Linked DNA regions of Methylocaldum szegediense. The protein of the gene in region 3 interacts with the protein of the main gene of each other region in a pairwise test. Links are inferred from orthologs where the notes say so. Each region holds a gene or a part of one and is shown on either strand. Other genes may lie near its edges.

Region 1 (7,200 bases), 720 kb from region 3 along the record:
CGTTACCGGGGCGGTCAGTGCGGCACAAAACATCGTCAAGTGCATTCGACGCTGTGGTCTCGAAGTCGAAGACATCATTCTGGAACAGCTCGCGTCTTGTACAGCTGTGTTGACAGAGGACGAGAAGGAGCTCGGGGTTTGCTTGGTGGATATCGGCGGCGGCACAACCGACGTCGCGGTATTCACCGACGGAGCGATTCGCCATACGGCCGTCATTCCCATTGCCGGCGATCAGGTGACGAACGATATTGCAGTCGCGCTTAGAACGCCAACCCAGTTTGCCGAAGAAATCAAGATCAAACACGCCTGTGCGTTAACCCAATTGGCCAAGCTGGAGGACACGATCGAGGTACCCAGCATCGGCGATAGACCGGCGCGCCAGATTTCCCGCCTGAATCTCGCTGAAATTGTCGAGCCGCGTTACGAGGAGTTGCTGTTGCTAGTGCAGCAGGAACTGCGCCGGAGCGGTTTCGAGGATTTGATCGCGGCCGGGATCGTGCTGAGCGGTGGTAGCGCCAAGGTCGAGGGATTAGTCGAGTTAGCGGAAGAAATTTTTCACATGCCGGTACGCTTGGGTTTGCCGCAATACGTCACCGGTCTGACCGATGTGATTCGCAATCCGATTTATGCGACCGGCGTCGGATTGCTTTTGTTCGGCAATCAGCACCAGGCGCTGGCAGGGAGATACATGCCTTTGGGAACCGGCATCAGAGGGTTGTTGGCAAGGATGAAAAATTGGTTCACGGGGAATTTTTAGGATTGAAAATTCGAGTGGAAGTGAGTTTAAAACGGGGTGGAAACAATGCAATTCGAATTAGTGGATTCTTATAGCCAAAATGCGGTAATCAAGGTTATCGGGGTCGGTGGTGGTGGCGGAAACGCCGTAAATCATATGGTCAACAGCCATGTCGAAGGGGTCGAATTCATATGCGCCAATACCGATGCGCAAGCATTAAAGAGTATTAAGGCAAAATCGGTGATTCAATTGGGAAATGCGCTGACCAAAGGATTAGGGGCGGGAGCGAACCCGGAAATCGGTCGGCAGGCGGCATTGGACGACCGCGATCGCATCATGGAAGTTCTGGAAGGAGCCGACATGGTTTTCATTACGGCCGGTATGGGGGGCGGAACCGGGACGGGAGCGGCGCCTGTGATTGCCGAGATTGCCAAGGAGGCCGGTATTCTTACGGTTGCTGTTGTAACCAAACCGTTTCCATTCGAGGGTAAGAAACGCCGCAGCGTGGCCGAAAAGGGCATTGAGGAACTCGGGCAGTTCGTCGATTCGCTGATTACGATTCCGAACGAGAAGCTTCTGACGGTGTTGGGTAAAGACGTCAGTCTGATCAACGCATTTGCCGCAGCGAACGACGTTTTGCTTGGCGCTGTGCAGGGCATTGCCGATCTCATCACCCGCCCAGGGCTCATCAACGTGGATTTTGCCGACGTGCGTACGGTAATGTCCGAGATGGGGATGGCCATGATGGGTACTGGCGTCGGGACAGGCGAACACCGCGCGCGCCAGGCTGCGGAAAAGGCCATCGCCAGCCCCTTGCTCGAAGACATTAATCTGCAAGGTGCGCGCGGCGTTCTGGTCAATGTGACCGCATGCCAGACGCTCTCCATAGGCGAATTCAACGAAGTGGGCGACGCGATAAGAGACTTCGCTTCGGATGATGCGATCGTCGTGATCGGTACCGCCATCGATCCGGAGTTGGATGACGAAGTGAGGGTTACAGTGGTTGCTACGGGTTTGAGCAACCAGCGCCAGACCAACGAGGCGCCGATCAAATTGGTGCATAAGCACACCGGTGAAATCGATTATGACCAGTTACAGCGTCCGACGGTAATCCGCAAGCAACCCAAGCACGATGTACGCGCGGAGACGAAGAAAGATATGGACCTTGATTATTTGGATATCCCGGCATTTTTGCGGCGCCAAGCCGACTGAAGAAGTTAGTGGGGACGTTTCGGTCCGCCCCGTCGCTCCTTTCTGCCCTGCAGGTTGTCCCGCCTAAGCAGCTTGACTATGCAGGGCTGTATGAAGGATTTTTGGGGGATAATTAGAACAAGACAGGTGAATCGAATGATCAGGCAAAGAACACTTAAAAATGTCATCAGAGGTACCGGCGTCGGGCTGCACACCGGGGAGAAGGTTTATTTGACCCTTCGTCCAGCTGCTCCGAACGTTGGTATCGTATTCCGCCGCGTGGATTTGCCTGAACCCGTCATAATCGAGGCGAGACCGGAAAATGTCGGCGAAACCACCCTGTCAACGACCCTTGTCAAGGGTGATGTGAAAATTTCCACCGTCGAGCACCTCTTGTCTGCCTTCGCGGGGCTGGGCATCGACAATGCCTACGTCGATGTCAGTGCCCCGGAAGTCCCCATCATGGATGGTAGCGCAGGGCCGTTTGTATTTCTCATTCAATCGGCCGGCGTCCAGGAACAAAACGCACCGAAGCGCTTCATCAGGATCAAACGCAAACTGAAGGTCGAAGACGGCGACAAATGGGCTAGTTTTGAACCATACGAAGGCTTTAAAGTCACTTTCACGATCGACTTCGAGCACCCCGCGTTTCGCAAGGAGGTACAGACAGCCAGCATCGACTTTTCTTCTACGTCTTTCGTGAAGGAAGTGAGCCGCGCGAGAACCTTCGGTTTCATGCGCGATATCGAAGCCCTGCGCAAACGGCGATTGGCCTTGGGCGGCAGCATGGATAACGCTATCGTGGTGGATAATTATCGTGTTTTGAACGAAGATGGTTTGCGTTGCGCGGATGAATTTGTGAAACACAAGATTTTGGATGCGATTGGAGACCTTTATCTTTTGGGGCACAGCCTTATCGGTTCGTTTACCGGCCATAAATCCGGGCACGGTCTGAACAATCGCTTGCTTATGGAGTTGCTCAAGCAGAAAGATGCTTGGGAATTGGTGACTTACATGGAAGATGACGTGTTGCCGATTTATTTCATGAGAGCAGCCCAGGCCGCCGGTTGATTCACGTTTAGTTCCGAGCCTTTTCTGGGCTCTATGATCAATCGAAACCGAATCCTAAACGGAACTGTGGCAGCGAGGCCGATGTCGAATTATCCGCCGCACCGCTCGTTTCCCGAGCAATCCTAATTCCCTGGGGCTGGGGAGCTTATCATCGGCGTGTTATTCGCCCTAAAACGGCATTTTGGTCAAAAATTTCTTCCTTGTTTCACGAGCGTAAGGTGAGCGCGCAGATTCGGCTTCTCCGGCATAGTTCGTTGACCGGGCGAGTCCGGGCCTGTCATGGCACCAGCCGCCGTTTTGGTTCAATCGATTTCTTGGGACGGCGAGTTCCTTAGCGTAAGCACCGTTTGGCTCAGCCGTAATAGCGCGTCCTTGAGTTCCCCAGACGGCGATGACAATGCGCAATCTTTCAAGAGTTTGGCCACGAATCCAGGCGACGAGACGCCGATAGGTTTGCGCCGCGGCTTTGTAGTGACGGGAAAAGTGTTACGGGTTACCAAGTCCTGAAACCGATGGCCGGTCGACTGTTGGACCGTGGATAAGAGGTGCGGTGCGTAGAATCGAATTTGTGCGGCCCAAGCCGGCGAGTCTACGTAGAGAATCAGCCGGTCCGGCTTTATGACGCAATCTATGCAATGGTCGGCGAGAAACTTCGGCAGTGCCTTTCTGGCTGCATCGAGTATCTGACGGTGCTTTTCGATCTGAGCGCGGATCAGTTGAAGCGCGGCCCCTTGGCAGAGCCCCGCAACGGGTTCGGGGCGGTGCATTTTAGACTTCAATCCGGTGACGGCCCGGTGGTTTGCCGAATCGAACCCACCTTTGCTGAGGGCTCTTTCCTTCGACTCCTGATAAAGCTCGATGAGACTCTGAACTCATTATAAATACTGTGGATTTGCGGTATCATCGTTTGATTGTTTATTCGTTTGGACTCGGAATTAAACCGCAATGCTTGGCAAGCTGGTAAAAAAAATCGTTGGCAGTCGCAACGAAAGAATCATCAATAGAAAACGCAAACTCGTCAAGAAGATCAATGCCCTGGAACCGCAGTTCCAGAGTCTGTCGGATGATGCGTTACGGCAAAAGACCCAAGAGTTCAGGCAACGTCTGAACGAAGGCGAAACGCTCGACGATTTGTTGCCAGAGGCTTTCGCCGCCGTCAGGGAGGCGTCTTCGCGCGTTTTAAATATGCGCCACTTCGATGTTCAGCTCATCGGCGGGATGGTTCTCCACGACGGCAAAATCGCGGAAATGAAGACCGGCGAAGGTAAGACGCTGGTCGCCACCTTGGCGGCGTACCTGAATGCACTGCCCGGTAGAGGCGTGCATGTCGTGACCGTCAACGACTATCTAGCGCGCCGCGACGCCGAGTGGATGGGAAAGATCTACAATTTTCTCGGACTATCTGTGGGTGTCATCATAAGCGGCCTTAGCGCGGAGGAGCGTCGTGCATCCTACGCGGCCGACATCACCTATGGCACCAACAACGAGTTCGGTTTTGATTACCTCCGGGACAATATGGCGTTTTCCCGGGATCAAAGGGTACAGCGAGATAGGTATTTCGCGATCGTCGACGAAGTTGACTCCATTTTGATCGACGAGGCACGGACGCCCCTGATTATTTCAGGACCGACCGAGGACCGTAGCGACCTGTACCACAAGATCAACGCGCTCATACCTCACCTTAAGCGCCAGGAAAAGGAAGGCGCCCACGGCGATTACACCGTCGACGAAAAATCCCGGCAGGTTTATCTCACTGAAGAGGGCCACGAGCGCATCGAGAAGTTGCTGGTTCAGCAAGGGCTGATCAATGCGGATGAAAGTCTGTACGACGCGGTTAATATCCGGCTCATGCATTACATCAACGCGAGTCTGAGGGCGCATGCGCTGTTCCAGCGGGACGTCGACTATATCGTTCGGGACAATCAGGTCATCATCGTAGATGAGTTTACCGGTCGCGCGATGCCGGGACGTCGGTGGTCCGAAGGTCTGCATCAGGCCGTTGAGGCGAAGGAGAACGTGCCGGTCCAAAACGAAAATCAGACGCTGGCTTCCATCACGTTTCAGAATTATTTCCGGCTTTACGACAAACTGGCAGGCATGACCGGTACGGCCGACACCGAGGCGGCCGAATTTCATCAAATCTACGGCCTGGAAGTCGTCGTCATCCCAACCAACCGTCCCATGATTCGGCAAGATCTCGGCGATCTGGTTTATCTGACCGTTCGAGAGAAATACAACGCCATCATCGAGGATATCCGCGGGTGTGTGAAACGCGGCCAACCGGTACTGGTGGGAACCACATCCATCGAAAACTCGGAGTTTCTCTCGGGGCTGCTGCGTAAAGAGGGTATTCCACATCAGGTACTGAACGCTAAACATCACGAGAAGGAGGCCCACATCATCGCGCAGGCCGGCAAGCCCGGTGCGGTGACTATTGCGACTAATATGGCTGGGCGCGGTACCGATATCGTTCTCGGAGGCAGCCTGGAAGAGGATTTGGCGTCAGTCGATCCCAACGATCAGGCAACTGTGGCCCGCTTGAAAGAAGAGTGGAAAGCCCGTCATGCCCAGGTCGTAGAAGCCGGGGGGTTGCATGTCATCGGGTCGGAGAGACACGAATCGCGGCGTATCGACAATCAGTTGAGGGGAAGGTCCGGACGGCAGGGTGACCCCGGTTCGTCACGATTCTATTTGTCCCTGGAAGATCCTTTGATGCGCATTTTTGCTTCCGACCGGGTGGCGGTTCTGATGCAGAAGCTGGGTATGAAGGAAGGTGAGGCGATCGAGCACCCGTGGGTGACACGGGCTATCGAGAGCGCGCAACGTAAGGTGGAGGCGCGCAACTTCGACATTCGCAAGCAGTTGCTGGAGTATGACAACGTCGCCAACGATCAGCGCAAGGTGGTGTACCACATGCGTGACGAACTGATGGAGGCTGACGATATTTCCGAGGCGATTACCAACATGCGCCGCGATGTCCTTGGCCAGATATTCACCCAGTTCATTCCGCCGCATACCTTGGAAGAGCAGTGGGACGTCAAAGGACTGGAGGAAACACTGTTGCGGGAATTCGGGGCGAAGTTGCCTGTGCAGCAATGGTTGGATGAGGATTCGCGCCTGGACGAGAACCGTTTGCTAGCGAAAATCATCGACCAGATGGAAACGATTTACCGGGAAAAAAGTGCCGCGATCGGCGAACCGGTCATGCGCCATTTCGAGAAAACGGTCATGCTGCAAGTTCTCGATAACGCCTGGAAAGAGCATCTGGCAGCCATGGACCACTTGCGCCAAGGCATTCATCTGCGAGGTTACGCACAGAAGGATCCGAAACAGGAGTACAAACGCGAGGCGTTCGAGATGTTCACCTCGATGCTGGATGGCATCAAACACGAGGTGATCGGTATTGTGTCTAAAGTCCAGGTGCACAGCGAGGAGGAAGTGGTCGTTATGGAGGAGCAGCGCCGTGCCGTACCGCAAGAAATGCATTTCGAACACGCCGAGGCGCACGCGCTGACTGCTGAACCCGAAGAAGCGGAAATCGTGGAAAAGCCGGTCAAACCCCGGCCCGCACAGCCTTATATCCGGGATGTTGCAAAAGTCGGGCGCAACGAACCTTGTCCTTGCGGTTCCGGGAAGAAATTCAAGCATTGTCACGGCAAACTGGATTGAAATAGCGGCGCATGAGCGTAGCAAGCGAAGAATTGAATGTGCGGAAAGTAAAGGGGGTTCGGCTTGGCTCGGCGTGCGCTGGTATCAAGCGGAATGATCGCGACGATCTCGTGGTGATCGAAGCGGCCGAGGGGTCTATTTGTGCTGCGGTTTTTACCCAAAATGCCTTTTGCGCCGCTCCTGTCATCGTGGCAAGGGAACACCTCGGCCACCACCCGCGCTGGCTTTTGGTGAATTCCGGCAATGCCAATGCCGGCACCGGCCAACGGGGACTGGACGATGCTCGCCGCACCTGCCGGGCATTGGCGCGTTTGACCGGCAGTCCTGCCGAGCGAGTGCTCCCTTTTTCGACGGGCGTTATCGGCGAGTATCTTCCTGTAGAAAAGATCGAATCGGCTTTACCCGAAGCCTTAAGCGCCTTGGACGAAATGGGGTGGGCTCGGGCTGCGCGCGCGATTATGACAACCGACACTCGACCGAAAGGCGTGAGCCGTACCTTCGATTTGTCGGGTGTGCCCGTGACCGTCACCGGT
Region 2 (6,755 bases), 1.2 Mb from region 3 along the record:
GTTCCTCGAGGGTAATACGCGATTCTGCGACAGCCATACCATGCTGGAGGGCTGTCTCGATCGTTATACTCCGCATGACTCCGGCAACGCCGCAACGGTCGATTTTCGGCGTATACAGCGTGCCATTCTTAATTAGAAAAAGGTTGCTCATCGTGCCCTCAACGACATAGCCCTCAGTATCCAGCATGATGCCTTCTCGAATCGCATCGTCGGTCCATTCAGCGCGGGCGAGGATTTGCTCTAAGCGATTCATGTGTTTGATGCCGGCCAGACGAGGGTTGATGCCCAGGCGATTTTCGCAGAGCCGAACCTCGATGCCGATTTCCCGTAACTCGGATGGATAATCGGGCGGTGGGTGTATGCTCAGGACTCGAGTCACCCGTTGCGGCTCGGGCAACCGGTAACCGCGCCCTCCGATACCACGGGTGATTTGTATCTTCAGCACTCCGTCCGGATGTGCCGCGCAAAGCGTCCGCACATCGGGTTCTAGATGTTCGACTCCGGGAAAAGGGATGAGGAGTTGCCGGCAGTCTCGTTCCAAACGAGCAAGGTGCAAAGGCCAAAATAACGGTACCCCCTCGCGGATGGTGATCGTGGTGAATGTCCCATCGCCGTACTGAAATCCGCGGTCTACAGCATCCACGCAGCGCATCGGCTGGCCGTCAATCAAAACTTCATACGCACCGGAGCCGCTCATCGTCTTATCGGCGAATCTAAAATGCTTCGTCGTCCTAAGATAACAAAAAGCACGCTTAACGCGTGCTTTTAAAGATGAACCAACCCCATTTCCAACGGCAACCGCTGGCGTGAGTCGGATTCGTCCAGAGAATCAGCTAAATTTCCTGAAAATCAAAGTGCCGTTCGTTCCGCCGAAGCCAAAAGAGTTCGACATGACGATGTTCAACTTCGCTTCACGAGCCGTGTGTGGAACATAATCGAGATCGCATTCCGGATCTGGGTTGTCCAGGTTGATCGTCGGCGGGATGACCTGATCTCTCAGCGCGAGAACCGAGAAGATCGCCTCGATGCCGCCGGCGGCACCCAGCATATGGCCGGTCATGGACTTGGTCGAGCTTATCGGGGTACGGTAGGCGTGATCACCGAGTACGGATTTGACTGCTCTGGTTTCTGCAATATCGCCGGCCGGCGTCGAAGTTCCGTGAGCGTTGATGTAATCGACCTGATCGGCGTTGATAGCGGCATCTCTCAATGCATTGCGCATGCAGCGGGCAGCTCCTTCGCCGCTTTCCGGCGGCTGAGTCATGTGATAGGCGTCGGCGCTCATGCCGTAACCGATCAGTTCCGCGTAAATTTTCGCCCCACGCTTTTTAGCGTGTTCCAATTCCTCCAACACCAAAACCCCGGCGCCATCGCTCAATACGAAGCCGTCGCGATCTCTGTCCCACGGACGACTGGCGCGGACCGGATCATCATTACGCCGGGACAAGGCACGCGCCGATGCGAATCCCCCCAATGAGGTCGGCGAGGTCGCCATTTCCGCACCACCGGCAATCATGACATCGGCATCGCCGTATTGGATTACTCGGGCAGCCTCTCCGATATTGTGGGTGCCCGTCGTACAAGCCGTAACAATGGCGAAATTCGGGCCTTTCAATCCGAATTTGATGGATACGTTGCCCGAAATCATGTTGATGATATTGCTGGGTACGAAAAACGGGGAAATCTTCCGCGGGCCACCTTTTAAATAGGCGCTATGCCCGTTCTCGATTCCCGTGATACCGCCGATACCGGCACCGACGGCAACGCCGATCCGTTCGGCATTTTCTTCCGTCACTTCCAATCCGGAATCTTCGAACGCTTCGCAGCTGGCCGCTAGCCCGTAATGAATGAAAACATCCATTTTCTTAGCTTCTTTTTCGGGAATGTATCGGGTGATATCAAATCCCCTAACGCTGCCGCCGAAGCGGGTCGAGAAATCCGAAACGTCAAAATGCTCGATAGGCGCGATACCGCTTTTGCCTTCAAGCACGCTTTTCCAGGAATCACTTACCGTTAACCCGACCGGCGACACTGCGCCCAAGCCGGTAACGACCACGCGCCTTTTACTCAACGTTATGCCTTAGAGGGGTTGGAAATTGACAAAAAACAATCCTGCCCCGCCAAGCCGAAAACCGTGCGGGGCGGCAGGACTAAATCAGATGTGGCTTTCGATGTAGTCTATTGCTTGCTGGACAGTCGTGATCTTTTCCGCGTCTTCGTCGGGAATCTCACATTCAAACTCTTCTTCCAGCGCCATCACCAGTTCGACCGTGTCTAAGGAATCGGCACCGAGATCGTCGACGAAAGAAGCTTCGTTGGAGACTTCTTCTTTCACGCCCAATTGCTCAGCCACGATCTTCTTAACACGCTCTGCTACATCACTCATCGTTTTATATCCTCAGCTGTTTTGTCTGGTTATAGTGAGTCGGGAAATTTTAATTTGAAACCCGGTGAATACAAGCCTTTTCGGGAAAAACACCGGGCAGCTTTACGCCATGTACATGCCACCGTTGACATGTATCGTTTCGCCAGTAATGTAGGCGGCATCCTCCGAGCAGAGGAAGGCTACCACACCCGCTATGTCGTCGGCGGCCCCTAACCTTCCCAACGGAATATTATCCAATAGTGCCTTGCGGCTTTCTTCAGGCAGAACACGCGTCATATCGGTATCGATAAACCCCGGGGCCACGGCGTTTACAGTGATATTCCTCGACCCGACTTCTCTCGCGAGCGACTTAGTGAACCCAATGATTCCGGCTTTGGCGGCCGCATAATTGGTCTGCCCGGCATTTCCCATTGCGCCGACCACGGACGTAATATTGATCATACGACCTTCCCTGGCTTTCATCATTCCGCGCAAAGCCGCTTTACACATGCGGTAAACGGAGGACAGGTTGGTCCGGATAATGTCTTCCCATTCCTCGTCTTTCATCCGCATCAGCAAGTTGTCCCTCGTAATCCCGGCGTTATTGACCAAGATGAGCGGTGCCCCGAACGCGTCGTTCACGGCTTCGAAAAACGGCTCGATTGAGCCAGCTGCCGAGACGTCCAACACCATGCCCTTGCCGCGGAATCCAGCCTCCGTCAGAGCCGCGGAGATAGCATCGGCACCAGACTCACTTGTCGCCGTGCCTACCACGGTATGGCCCTCCTTCGCCAAACGCAGCGCTATGGCACGTCCGATACCGCGACTGGCTCCGGTTACAATAGCGACTTTAGTCATCATTGAACAAGCTCCAACGCTTTAGACAAAGAATTTGGATCAAAAACCGCCTCGGTTCTAGACGTCGGGACAATCCGCTTGTTCAAGCCACTCAGCACTCGACCGGGACCGCATTCGACAAAACGCGTGACGCCCTGTTGTGACATGAATAGGATGGAATCGGCCCAACGAACAGGACTGTACAATTGCTTTTCTAGAACCACCCGGATGACTTCAGGTGCCGAATGGGACGCCACGTCCACGTTGTGCAGCACGGCGATTTCAGGGATAGTGACCGCGGTATCCGCAAGCATTGCCCTAAATTCCTCGGCGGCCCTTTCCATTAAGGGACAATGAGACGGCACGCTCACCGGTAAAAGGACGGCTCGCTTGGCCCCCTCTGCTTTCGCGAGTTCGATGGCCCGCGTCACCGCAGGCCGATGACCGGCGATCACGATTTGTCCAGGAGCGTTGAAATTGGCTGATGCGACAAGTTCCGTTCTGGTCGTTGCCCTGCGACATACGTCTACGACTTGATCATCGCTCAGCCCCAAAATAGCCGCCATCGCTCCGGTTTCGGGTGGAACCGCTTCCTGCATCAATCGGCCGCGCTCGGCCACAAGACGAACCGCATCCTCGAACGCCAAAGCGCCCGAACACACCAGAGCCGAGTATTCGCCCAAACTGTGACCCGCCATCCATGCTGGCTTAACGGGCGTGTGTTTGCACCATACCCGCCAAGCCGCAACATCGGCGGCTAACATGGCCGGCTGGGTAAACTGGGTAAGGTTGAGTCGGTCCTCGGGACCATTCTGCACCAAGTCCCAGAGATCGTAACCGAGTACTTCAGATGCGGTCTGAAAAGTGGACTCCACTTCGATCTGGGTCATAGCGAGTTCCGCCAACATCCCCACGGATTGAGAGCCTTGCCCAGGAAAAACGAATGCCAAGCCTTCGTCGACGCGATGTGTAGACATAAATTCCCCTAATACCGGATTAGGGCCGAGCCCCACGCAAAACCACCGCCGAAAGCTTCCATCAAGATCATTTGTCCGCGCTGAATCCGACCGTCGCGAACCGCTTCATTCAAAGCGAGCGGTACCGAAGCCGCCGATGTATTACCTTGCTTCTCGATGGTCGTCACCACGCGGTCCATGGGCAGGTGCAGCTTTTTTGCCGTAGCGGCGATGATACGTATATTGGCTTGGTGAGGCACTAGCCAGTGGATATCCGATTTCTGCAGATTATTGGCGGCCAAGGTCTCGTCCACAATGCGTCCGAGCGTATTGACAGCGATCTTGAAGACCTCGTTCCCTTGCATTCTCAGGAATCGATCTTTGTCTTCGCCGTTTCCAATGCTGTGGGAATTTGGCACGTACAAGAGATGCTGGTATTGCCCATCCGAATGGATATGAGTGCTTAAAATCCCTGGCTCATCCGAAGCTTCGAGCACGACCGCTCCCGCACCGTCGCCGAAAAGGATACAGGTTGTACGATCCGACCAGTCGACGATACGCGAAATGACTTCACTCCCTACGACAAGAACCCGCCGGGCGGTTCCTGCCCTGACATACTGGTCAGCGATACTGAGTGCGTATATGAATCCGGAGCACGCTGCCTGAACGTCGAATGCTGCACAATTTTGGATGCCCAACCGCTGCTGTAACAAACAAGCGGTACTGGGAAAAACACGATCGGGCGTACAGGTTGCAACGATAATGAGGTCGATCGCTCCCGGTTCGATTCCAGCCGACTGCAAAGCCTGACGAGCTGCATGTTCCGCCATGCTGGAAGCCGTTTCGTGCTCCCCGGCGATGCGACGCTCGCGAATACCCGTCCGTTCGACGATCCAGGCATCAGACGTATCGACGGTCTGAGCGATCTGGTCGTTGGTGAGAATAGTTTCGGGGAGATAGCCGCCGGTTCCGAGGATCCGAGAGTACCGTCTCACGCGGTTTTCCTCTCGGCGAAAATTTCAGCGATCCGCTCGCCGATACGAGTTGGGACGGCTTTCTCGACCTCCCGGACAGCGATGCCAATCGCATTTGCGAAGGCCAAACGGTCGGCATTGCCGTGACTCTTGATCACGATGCCACGCAGTCCCAGCAAACTGGCTCCGTTGTAGCGTCGGTGATCAAATTGCTCTTTGAAGGAGCGAAGTACAGGCATAGCTGCCAAGCCGGCCAGTTTGGTTAAAAAATTCTTGCTGAATGCTTGCTTGATTGAATGATTGATCATTTTGGCGAGCCCCTCACTGGTTTTGAGCGCCACATTACCGACAAAGCCGTCGGTCACGACGATATCCACGTTCCCCGAGTAAAGATCGTTTCCTTCGACGTAACCGATAAAATTGATGTGGGCGTCAGCCAACAATTTCGCAGCTTCCTTGACCTGTTCGTTGCCTTTGATTTCTTCCTCGCCGATATTCAGCAATCCTACCCGTGGGTGCTCCTTTTCCTCCACTGCGCGAACGAGCTCGTACCCCATCACGGCAAATTGATAGAGATGCTCTGCCGAGCAGTCAACATTAGCTCCGAGATCCAGAACATGGGTATGGCCTCCCATGGACGGCACAGCAGAGATAATGGCTGGCCGGTCGATCCCTGGTATCGTTTTGAGAACGAATTTTGCGATCGCCATTAAGGCACCGGTATTCCCGGCACTGACACACGCATCGGCAAGGCCGCTCTTGACCAGGTCAATGGCAACTCGCATGGATGAATCCTTCTTGCTACGGAGAGCCTTAGCCGGAGACTCGTGCATTTCCACCGTTTCGGAGGCGTGATGAATGCGAAGCCGGTCGCCGAAGCGTGTTAACGCCGCCCCAAGGTGCTGCTTCAAGACAGCTTCGTCACCCACGAAAATCAGGTTTAAATGAGGATTGCTTTCGACACTATCCAGAGCCGCCGGAACGATCACGGCGGGACCGTGATCGCCGCCCATGGCATCCACAGCGATGGTCGGCTTCTTACTCATAGTTATTATTCAATCAATCGAGCGGCAAACTCAGCAGAAACAACAAAAAGAAATCGCGAAAACTTCGGCTCCCCGAATCGATCAGGATATCGAAACTATTCTTCGCTCGACTCCTCTTTGCTGGTGATCACTTTGCGCCCGCGATAATATCCATCCGGGCTGACATGGTGCCGGAGATGGACTTCGCCTGTGGTGGGTTCAATGGAAAGCGCTTTAGCTTTCAATGCATCATGCGAACGACGCATACCTCGCTTGGAACGCGTTTTACGATTTTGCTGTACGGCCATTTAAGAGCTCCTACTGTCGACTATTTTTGAGTTGCGCCAATACGGCGAAAGGATTCTCGCGGGATTCAGCATCGGTTTCCGTCTTAGGCAAAGCACACTGAGGGTGTTGGGGAATCGGCGGAATCGCCAACACCAATTCGTCAGCAACGATGTCCGCAGGATCGATCATACCCGTTTCATCGAGAAGCAAAGGCTCAAGCGGTTCTGGCAACAGATTTCCTTCATCGATGGTACTGACGATGCCTAGGTGTACTTTGCTGCGTACCGGCCAGTCCAAAGGCTCCAAACAA
Region 3 (6,859 bases):
GGTTTGATATAGGTATTCGCCCAGTCGCTCGCTGCTTGCTTGGCCTGCTGTTCCATCGCGGCGCGATGTTCTTCCTCGAGCTGCTGACGCAATGCTAGCTCGCGTTCAGCCTGCAGCCTGCGCGCCTCCTCCTCAGCCTTCCGTTTGGCCTCAGCCTCGGCTTTACGGCGGGCCTCTTCTTCCGCCTTGCGGCGTGCTTCTTCGGCTTTCCGCTTCGCCTCGGCTTCTGCCTTCTGCTTGGCTTCCAGCTCTGCTTTACGTTTCGCCTCGGCTTCCGCCTTCTGCTTCGCTTCCAGTTCGGCTTTCCGCTTGGCTTCGGCTTCTGCTTTCTGTTTGGCCTCTAGTTCTGCTTTACGTTTCGCCTCAGCCTCCGCCTTCTGCTTCGCTTCCAGTTCGGCTTTCCGTTTCGCTTCGGCCTCGGCTTTACGCCGAGCCTCTTCTTCCGCTTTCCGCTTGGCTTCAGCTTCAGCCTTCTGTTTGGCCTCTAGCTCAGCTTTCCGCTTCGCTTCGGCTTCCGCTTTCTGCTTAGCTTCCAGTTCGGCTTTCCGTTTCGCTTCGGCCTCGGCTTTACGCCGAGCCTCTTCTTCCGCTTTCCGCTTCGCTTCGGCTTCTGCCTTCTGCTTGGCTTCCAGCTCTGCTTTACGTTTCGCCTCGGCTTCCGCTTTCTGCTTCGCTTCCAGTTCAGCTTTCCGCTTGGCTTCGGCTTCCGCCTTCTGCTTGGCTTTCAGTTCGGCTTTCCGTTTCGCTTCGGCCTCGGCTTTACGCCGAGCCTCTTCTTCCGCTTTCCGCTTGGCTTCAGCTTCCGCTTTCCGCTGAGCTTCGAGCTCAGCCTGCCGACGTTCTTCCTCCTGGCGCTTCCTTGCTTCGGCCTCGGCTTTGCGCAGAGCCTGTTCTTCCGCCCGACGCTTGGCTTCCTGTTCGGCCTGCCTGGATTCCTCGGCTTTGCGTTTCTGCTCGGCAAGGCGCTTGGCTTCCTCCTGGCGCCTTCTTTCCTCGGCCTCGGCTTTGCGCTGGGCTTCCAATTCGGCTTGCCGCCTGGCCTCTTCCTCCTGTTTGCGTTTCAGCGCCTCCGCTTCGGCCTGCTTTCGGCGTTCGGCTGCCTCTTGAGCGCGCCGCTCCTCTTCTAGCTTTTCCCGACGGGCTTGCTCCGCAATCCGTTTGGCTTGCCGGCCACGCTCGATCTGAAATTCATCGACCGCTATCGCCTGAATAATTTCAGGCTGGATTGGTTGTTTAATCGGCGTGATCGAATCGAACTGAACCGCAAAAAGAAGGATTAGAACAGCATGCAGCGCGAGGGACAGAGCGAACGGCCCGCGATAGCGTTTAAAATCGCGATGACTCATTCGTCCTCGGCCGGGCTCGTCATCAATCCGACGCTGGGCACGCCCGCGTTTTTGAGCGAGGCCATGACAGAGACAACCTTCCCGTAATTCACGGTCTTGTCACCTCGGATCAGGACCGGGAGCCCCGGCTTTTTCTGGAGCGCATCCGTGACTCTTACAGTCAGTTCGTCGGAATCGACTTCGACGTCGCCCTCATTGCCGGCGTCCACGAATAGCCGGCCTTCGGCATCGATCGACACGATGATGGGTAAATCCTGCTGAGGATCGATAGTTCTAGCCTCGGCTTGGGGAAGGTCGACGTCAACCCCGGTTTGGAGCAGCGGTGCCGTCACCATGAAAATGATCAGAAGCACCAGAGTAACGTCGATATAAGGAACGACATTGATTTCAGCCATGGGCCTGCGGCGACGGCCGCGCCCACTTCCCCCTGATGACACATTCATTTGGTGTGCGCCTGACGATGCAATAAGCTCAAAAACTCTTCCGTGAACGCTTCATATCGATTGGCTAGCCGCCCGATGTCGGTCGAATACCTGTTATAGGCCATGACCGCCGGGATCGCGGCGAATAAGCCCATGGCGGTCGCCACCAGCGCTTCGGAAATACCGGGCGCCACCATAGCCAGGGTCGCCTGCTTGACGTTGCCGAGCGATCGGAACGAGTTCATGATGCCCCACACGGTGCCGAACAATCCGACATACGGGCTTGTGGAACCGACCGTGGCGAGGAATGGCAAGCGCTCGTCCAGGTTTTCCAACTCGCGATTCAAGGCCACACGCATCACACGCTGAGTCCCTTCCATGACAGCGTCAGGCCCAATGTTTGGCTGCTGTCGGAGCCGCGCGAATTCTTTGAACCCGGCCATAAAGATGTTCTCGAGCCCTTCGGTTCCGTGATCCTCGCGGGCCAGTTGCCGGTAAAGATCGGCGAGGTCTATCCCTGACCAGAAACGCTCTTCGAACTCTTCCGAAGTCTCCTCGGCGCGCCGGATCTCCTTGTATTTCGAAAAAATGAAAGTCCATGAGATGACCGATGCCAGTACCAGAACGAGCATGACGATCTGGACGACGGGGCTCGCTTCGGTAATTAACTTGAATATGGAGAGTTCAGAGGTCATTGTTTAGCTGTTGCAACAAAAAGTCAGGAATGGCCGTGGGCCGAAAGGTTTCGGCGGCAAGACAAACGATACGCACACGCGCTTCGCACACGAGTTCGTCATCTTGTCGCACCGCCCGTTGGTTGAACATGAAACTTGCCGACTTCAACTGCTCTACTTCGGCGGACACCCAAAGCAGCTCGTTGAACCTCGCGGCTTTTACGTAGTCGATGTGCATCGAGCGAACAGCGAACAAGATGCCGTGTCGGGTTCGAAGCTCATCCTGCTCGAATCCCAACGAACGTAAAAATTCGGTCCTTGCCCGCTCGAAAAATCTGAGATAGCTAGCGTGATAAACCACGCCGCCAGCATCGGTGTCTTCGTAATATACGCGGACGGGCCAGCGAAACCCGGTTTGTTCGGAAATATCCCCCAACTAAAAAAGCTCCTCGTTCACATTGAGAGTCTTCGGCGGCTCCAAACCAAAATGGAGATAAGCCGTGCGCGTCGCAACCCGCCCCCTGGGTGTGCGCATGATAAAGCCTTGTTGGATCAGATAAGGCTCGAGAACGTCTTCGATCGTGCCGCGCTCTTCGCTGATCGCGGCGGCGATATTGTCGAGCCCCACTGGACCGCCTTCGAACTTCTCGATCATGGTACGCAGCAGCTTGCGGTCGAGCTGATCGAAGCCGTTATGGTCGACGTTCAGCATTTCCAACGCTTTGCTGGCCACCTCGGCGGTGACCCGGCCGTCCGCCATGACCTCGGCGAAATCCCGAACCCGCCGCAACAATCGGTTAGCGATACGCGGCGTTCCACGCGACCGGCGAGCGATTTCACGAGCGCCTTCGGGGCTGATTTCGACGCCGAGGATTTTGGCCGAGCGGGTGACGATCTGAGTCAGTTCCTCTGGGGTATAGAACTCCAGGCGGTGAACGATTCCGAATCGGTCGCGCAAAGGCGATGTCAAAAGTCCGGCCCGCGTGGTCGCACCTACCAAAGTAAACGGCGGGATGTCCAGCTTGATCGAACGCGCGGCCGGGCCTTCGCCGATCATGATGTCGATCTGGTAGTCCTCCATCGCTGGGTAGAGAACCTCCTCCACCATCGGGCTCAGGCGATGGATCTCGTCGATGAAAAGAACGTCGCGTGGCTCCAGATTGGTCAGCAAAGCCGCCAAATCCCCTGCCTTTTCCAGCACCGGCCCTGAGGTCTGGCGTAAGCTAACACCCATTTCGTTCGCGATGATGTTGGCGAGAGTCGTTTTCCCGAGGCCCGGCGGACCGAAAATTAGTACGTGATCCAAAGCTTCGCGCCGCGCCAAAGCTGCTTGTATGAAGATCGCCATCTGCTCGCGCATGGCCGCCTGGCCGATATAGTCGTCCAGACGCCGCGGACGGATGGCGCGGTCAACTGCATCTTCGTCGGGGGAACCGGCTGGATTGACGAGACGATGGGTGGGCATGGTCACAATGATGGCCTCGTTAAGTGGCAACTACTCCGTCCACAACTCCCCCAACGCCCATTTGACGGCTTCGAAGGGCGGAACGGAAACCCGGCAATCGCCGGCATGGGTTTGCGCTAGCAACCAGCGCCCCTGCTGATTTTCGTACGCTTCGAGAACCCGCGTGTCGGGGTCGACCAGCCAGGCATGGGCCACACCCAAGGAACCGTAGAGCGGAAGCTTTTCGGCGCGGTCATCGCGGGCCGTAGATGGCGAGAGCACTTCGCAAATCCAATCCGGTACGCATTCGAACCAGGCGGTATCCGGTAGACGCGGCATCCTCTCCCGCCGCCATCCGGCCAGATCCGGTACCAGGACGTGCCCATCGAGATGGAGTTCCGGCTCGTCCAGGATCCACCAACCGCCGGGGCCGCCATCACCAAGATTGAAGGGACCGCCAATACGGATCCCGAGGTTCGACGACGCAAAAGCATGGCGTGGCGCCGGACGGGGATGAGTGACCAGGCGTCCGTAAATGATTTCCCCCACCAGATTGGGCGGAAGGGCTCGAATGTCTTCGTAGGTCGCGGGTCTAATCGCTGGATTCGCCATGGCTGCTTGGATTCTATCGTATCAAAGTTCAGCCAGTTTTTACTTGGCCGCGGACTGCAAGGCCAAACGAATGATCTCCTCGCTGCTCTTCCCGTCGACCTGAACCTTCCGCACCAGACTGTGAGCATCCTGCGGCTTGAACCCCAGGGCAATCAACGCGCTAACCGCATCGTCCACCGGGCTCGGTGATGGTATCGATAGAGACCCAGCTCCGGGCAGGTTGACCAGGGGCAATTCGGGCAGGCGATCCCGCATTTCGATGATCAAGCGTTCTGCGGTCTTCTTGCCGACCCCGGGCAAACGCACAAGACGGGCTGTATCCTGGGCTTCCACGCAACGGTGGAACTCTTCGGCGCTCAAGCCCGACAGAATCGCCAAGGCGAGCTTCGCACCGACGCCGCTGACACGGATCAGACTGCGGAACAAGGCTCGTTCCGCTTCGGACAGGAAGCCAAACAGGTTGTGGGCATCCTCCCGTATCGCGAGATGAGTGTACAGCATCACCTCTTCGCCGATATCCGGCAGTTTGTAGAACGTCGACATCGGCGCGTCGATCTCGTACCCGACGCCGCGTACGTCCAACAAAAGAGAAGGCGGTTTCTTGGCCACCACCACGCCGCGCAGAAATCCGATCATCGCGGGACGGCTCCTGCACGTTCCAAACGCCGCAAGGTCTGCCGGTGATGGATATGACACAAGGCCACGCCCAAAGCATCGCTGGCGTCCAACTGAAGCGGCGAAGAATACTTTAGCAAGAAACGCACCATGTGCTGGACCTGTAGCTTGTCCGCACTTCCTTTCCCGACCAAAGCCTGTTTGACTTGCCGCGCGGCATACTCGTGAACCGGTAAACCCGCGGCCAGACCGCCGCAGATGGCCGCTCCTCTGGCCTGCCCGAGCTTTAGAGCGGAATCGGCATTCTTGTGCATGAACACCTGCTCGATGGCCATTTCATCGGGCTGGAATTCGAGTGCGATTTTATAGACGCCGTCGTAGATTTGCTTGAGGCGTGCAGGAAAAGGATCCGTTTCCGTGCGGATACATCCGCAAGCGAGCAATACGGGTCCCCTGTCGCTGTCGCGAACAACACCGTAACCGGTACGGCGCGACCCTGGGTCTAGTCCTAAAACGACTGTCACGTCGCCTCTTTAACCGATCTGGGCGAGGATCTCCTCGCTGATATCGGCGTTGGAATAAACATTTTGCACGTCGTCCAAATCCTCGAGCCGTTCCAACAGGCGAATCATCTTCTCCGCGTCATCCCTGCCCAGGGACACGCTGGTATTGGCGCGCATGGTCACTTCGGCGCTCTCCGGCGTAAGTCCGGCCTGCACGAGCGAATCCCGCACCGTTTCGAACCGCTCCGGAGCAACCAATACATCGATCGAGCCGTCGTCGTTGCTGACGATATCGTCCGCTCCGGCTTCAAGAGCGACCTCCATCACCCGGTCCTCGTCGACACCCGCCGGATAGCTGATGATGCCGGTTTTGGAAAACAAATAGGCTACGGAGCCGTCGGTGCCCAGATTGCCACCCGCCTTGGCAAAGGCATGGCGCACTTCTGAAACCGTGCGATTCCGATTGTCGGTCAGGCAATTCACCATCACCGCGATGCCGCCAGGGCCGTAGCCCTCGTAGCGCACTTCCTCGTAATTATCGCCTTCGGCGGTACCGCTACCTTTCTTAATGGCCCGCTCGATAGTGTCCTTGGACATGTTAGCGGAGAGAGCCTTGTCCATCGCCGCTCTTAAGCGCGGGTTATTCGCAGGATCGCTGCCGCCGTTACGGACTGATACGGTTATCTCACGAATCAGCTTGGTGAACAGCTTACCCCGCTTGGCGTCCTGCGCGCCTTTGCGATGCTGGATGTTGGCCCACTTGCTATGACCTGCCATTGATCGACTTACCTCCGCCTCATCAAAAACCTGCCGAAAAACCGAAAAATTTTATCATTTTTGCCACTTTGCCACGGAACGGTCTCCGCACGAGCCGATTCGATTGATCAAAAATATCTCAATCGGTTAGCGTTGCTCACCACCGTCACCGAAGACATCGCCATAGCCGCTCCTGCAATCATGGGATTGAGTAAAATTCCGAAGATGGGATATAGAAAACCGGCGGCAATCGGAATCGCCAGGACATTGTAAATAAAGGCTCCGAACAGATTCTGCTTGATGTTGCGCAACGTGGCTCGCGACAGTTCCATGGTTTCCGCCACTTTCATGAGCGAGCCGCCCATGATGACCACGTCCCCGCTTTCTATGGCGACGTCTGTACCGGTGCCGATCGCCATCCCCACGTTGGATTGGGCCAAAGCCGGCGCATCGTTAATGCCATCACCCACCATGCCCACGATTTCTC

What was found.
Region 1: the proteins of ybgC (region 3) and secA interact in binary tests that used the Escherichia coli proteins (3 or more experiments, as listed by UniProt). The link is inferred for Methylocaldum szegediense from one-to-one orthologs.
Region 2: the proteins of ybgC (region 3) and acpP interact in binary tests that used the Escherichia coli proteins (3 or more experiments, as listed by UniProt). The link is inferred for Methylocaldum szegediense from one-to-one orthologs.

Annotation. Positions count from the first base shown.
Region 1 is NZ_OX458333.1:4,116,318-4,123,517, forward strand. Bases 3,555-6,867 are described here. They hold secA (preprotein translocase subunit SecA), read left to right. Parts: upstream 3,555-3,943; coding sequence 3,944-6,667; downstream 6,668-6,867. Other genes in these bases: QEN43_RS17890 (DciA family protein), read right to left, coding at 3,555-3,765; argJ (bifunctional glutamate N-acetyltransferase/amino-acid acetyltransferase ArgJ), read left to right, coding at 6,679-6,867. Also shown: cell division protein FtsA, read left to right, coding at 1-757; cell division protein FtsZ, read left to right, coding at 803-1,948; lpxC (UDP-3-O-acyl-N-acetylglucosamine deacetylase), read left to right, coding at 2,084-2,998; more of QEN43_RS17890, read right to left, coding at 3,301-3,554; more of argJ, read left to right, coding at 6,868-7,200. UniProt on the Escherichia coli protein: Required for protein export, interacts with the SecYEG preprotein conducting channel.
Region 2 is NZ_OX458333.1:3,640,566-3,647,320, reverse strand. The notes cover bases 772-3,639. They hold acpP (acyl carrier protein), read right to left. Parts: upstream 2,387-3,639; coding sequence 2,156-2,386; downstream 772-2,155. Other genes in these bases: fabD (ACP S-malonyltransferase), read right to left, coding at 3,223-3,639; fabG (3-oxoacyl-ACP reductase FabG), read right to left, coding at 2,489-3,226; fabF (beta-ketoacyl-ACP synthase II), read right to left, coding at 830-2,071. Outside these bases: pabC (aminodeoxychorismate lyase), read right to left, coding at 1-697; more of fabD, read right to left, coding at 3,640-4,179; QEN43_RS15760 (beta-ketoacyl-ACP synthase III), read right to left, coding at 4,188-5,153; phosphate acyltransferase PlsX, read right to left, coding at 5,150-6,178; rpmF (50S ribosomal protein L32), read right to left, coding at 6,274-6,465; QEN43_RS15745 (YceD family protein), read right to left, coding at 6,476-6,755. UniProt on the Escherichia coli protein: Carrier of the growing fatty acid chain in fatty acid biosynthesis.
Region 3 is NZ_OX458333.1:4,840,640-4,847,498, reverse strand. What follows is about bases 1,166-4,137. They hold ybgC (tol-pal system-associated acyl-CoA thioesterase), read right to left. Parts: upstream 2,879-4,137; coding sequence 2,453-2,878; downstream 1,166-2,452. Other genes in these bases: QEN43_RS21255 (Uma2 family endonuclease), read right to left, coding at 3,938-4,137; ruvB (Holliday junction branch migration DNA helicase RuvB), read right to left, coding at 2,879-3,907; tolQ (protein TolQ), read right to left, coding at 1,786-2,463; tolR (protein TolR), read right to left, coding at 1,343-1,741; tolA (cell envelope integrity protein TolA), read right to left, coding at 1,166-1,346. In the rest of the region: more of tolA, read right to left, coding at 1-1,165; more of QEN43_RS21255, read right to left, coding at 4,138-4,498; Holliday junction branch migration protein RuvA, read right to left, coding at 4,538-5,134; crossover junction endodeoxyribonuclease RuvC, read right to left, coding at 5,131-5,637; QEN43_RS21240 (YebC/PmpR family DNA-binding transcriptional regulator), read right to left, coding at 5,647-6,393; QEN43_RS21235 (heavy metal translocating P-type ATPase), read right to left, coding at 6,501-6,859.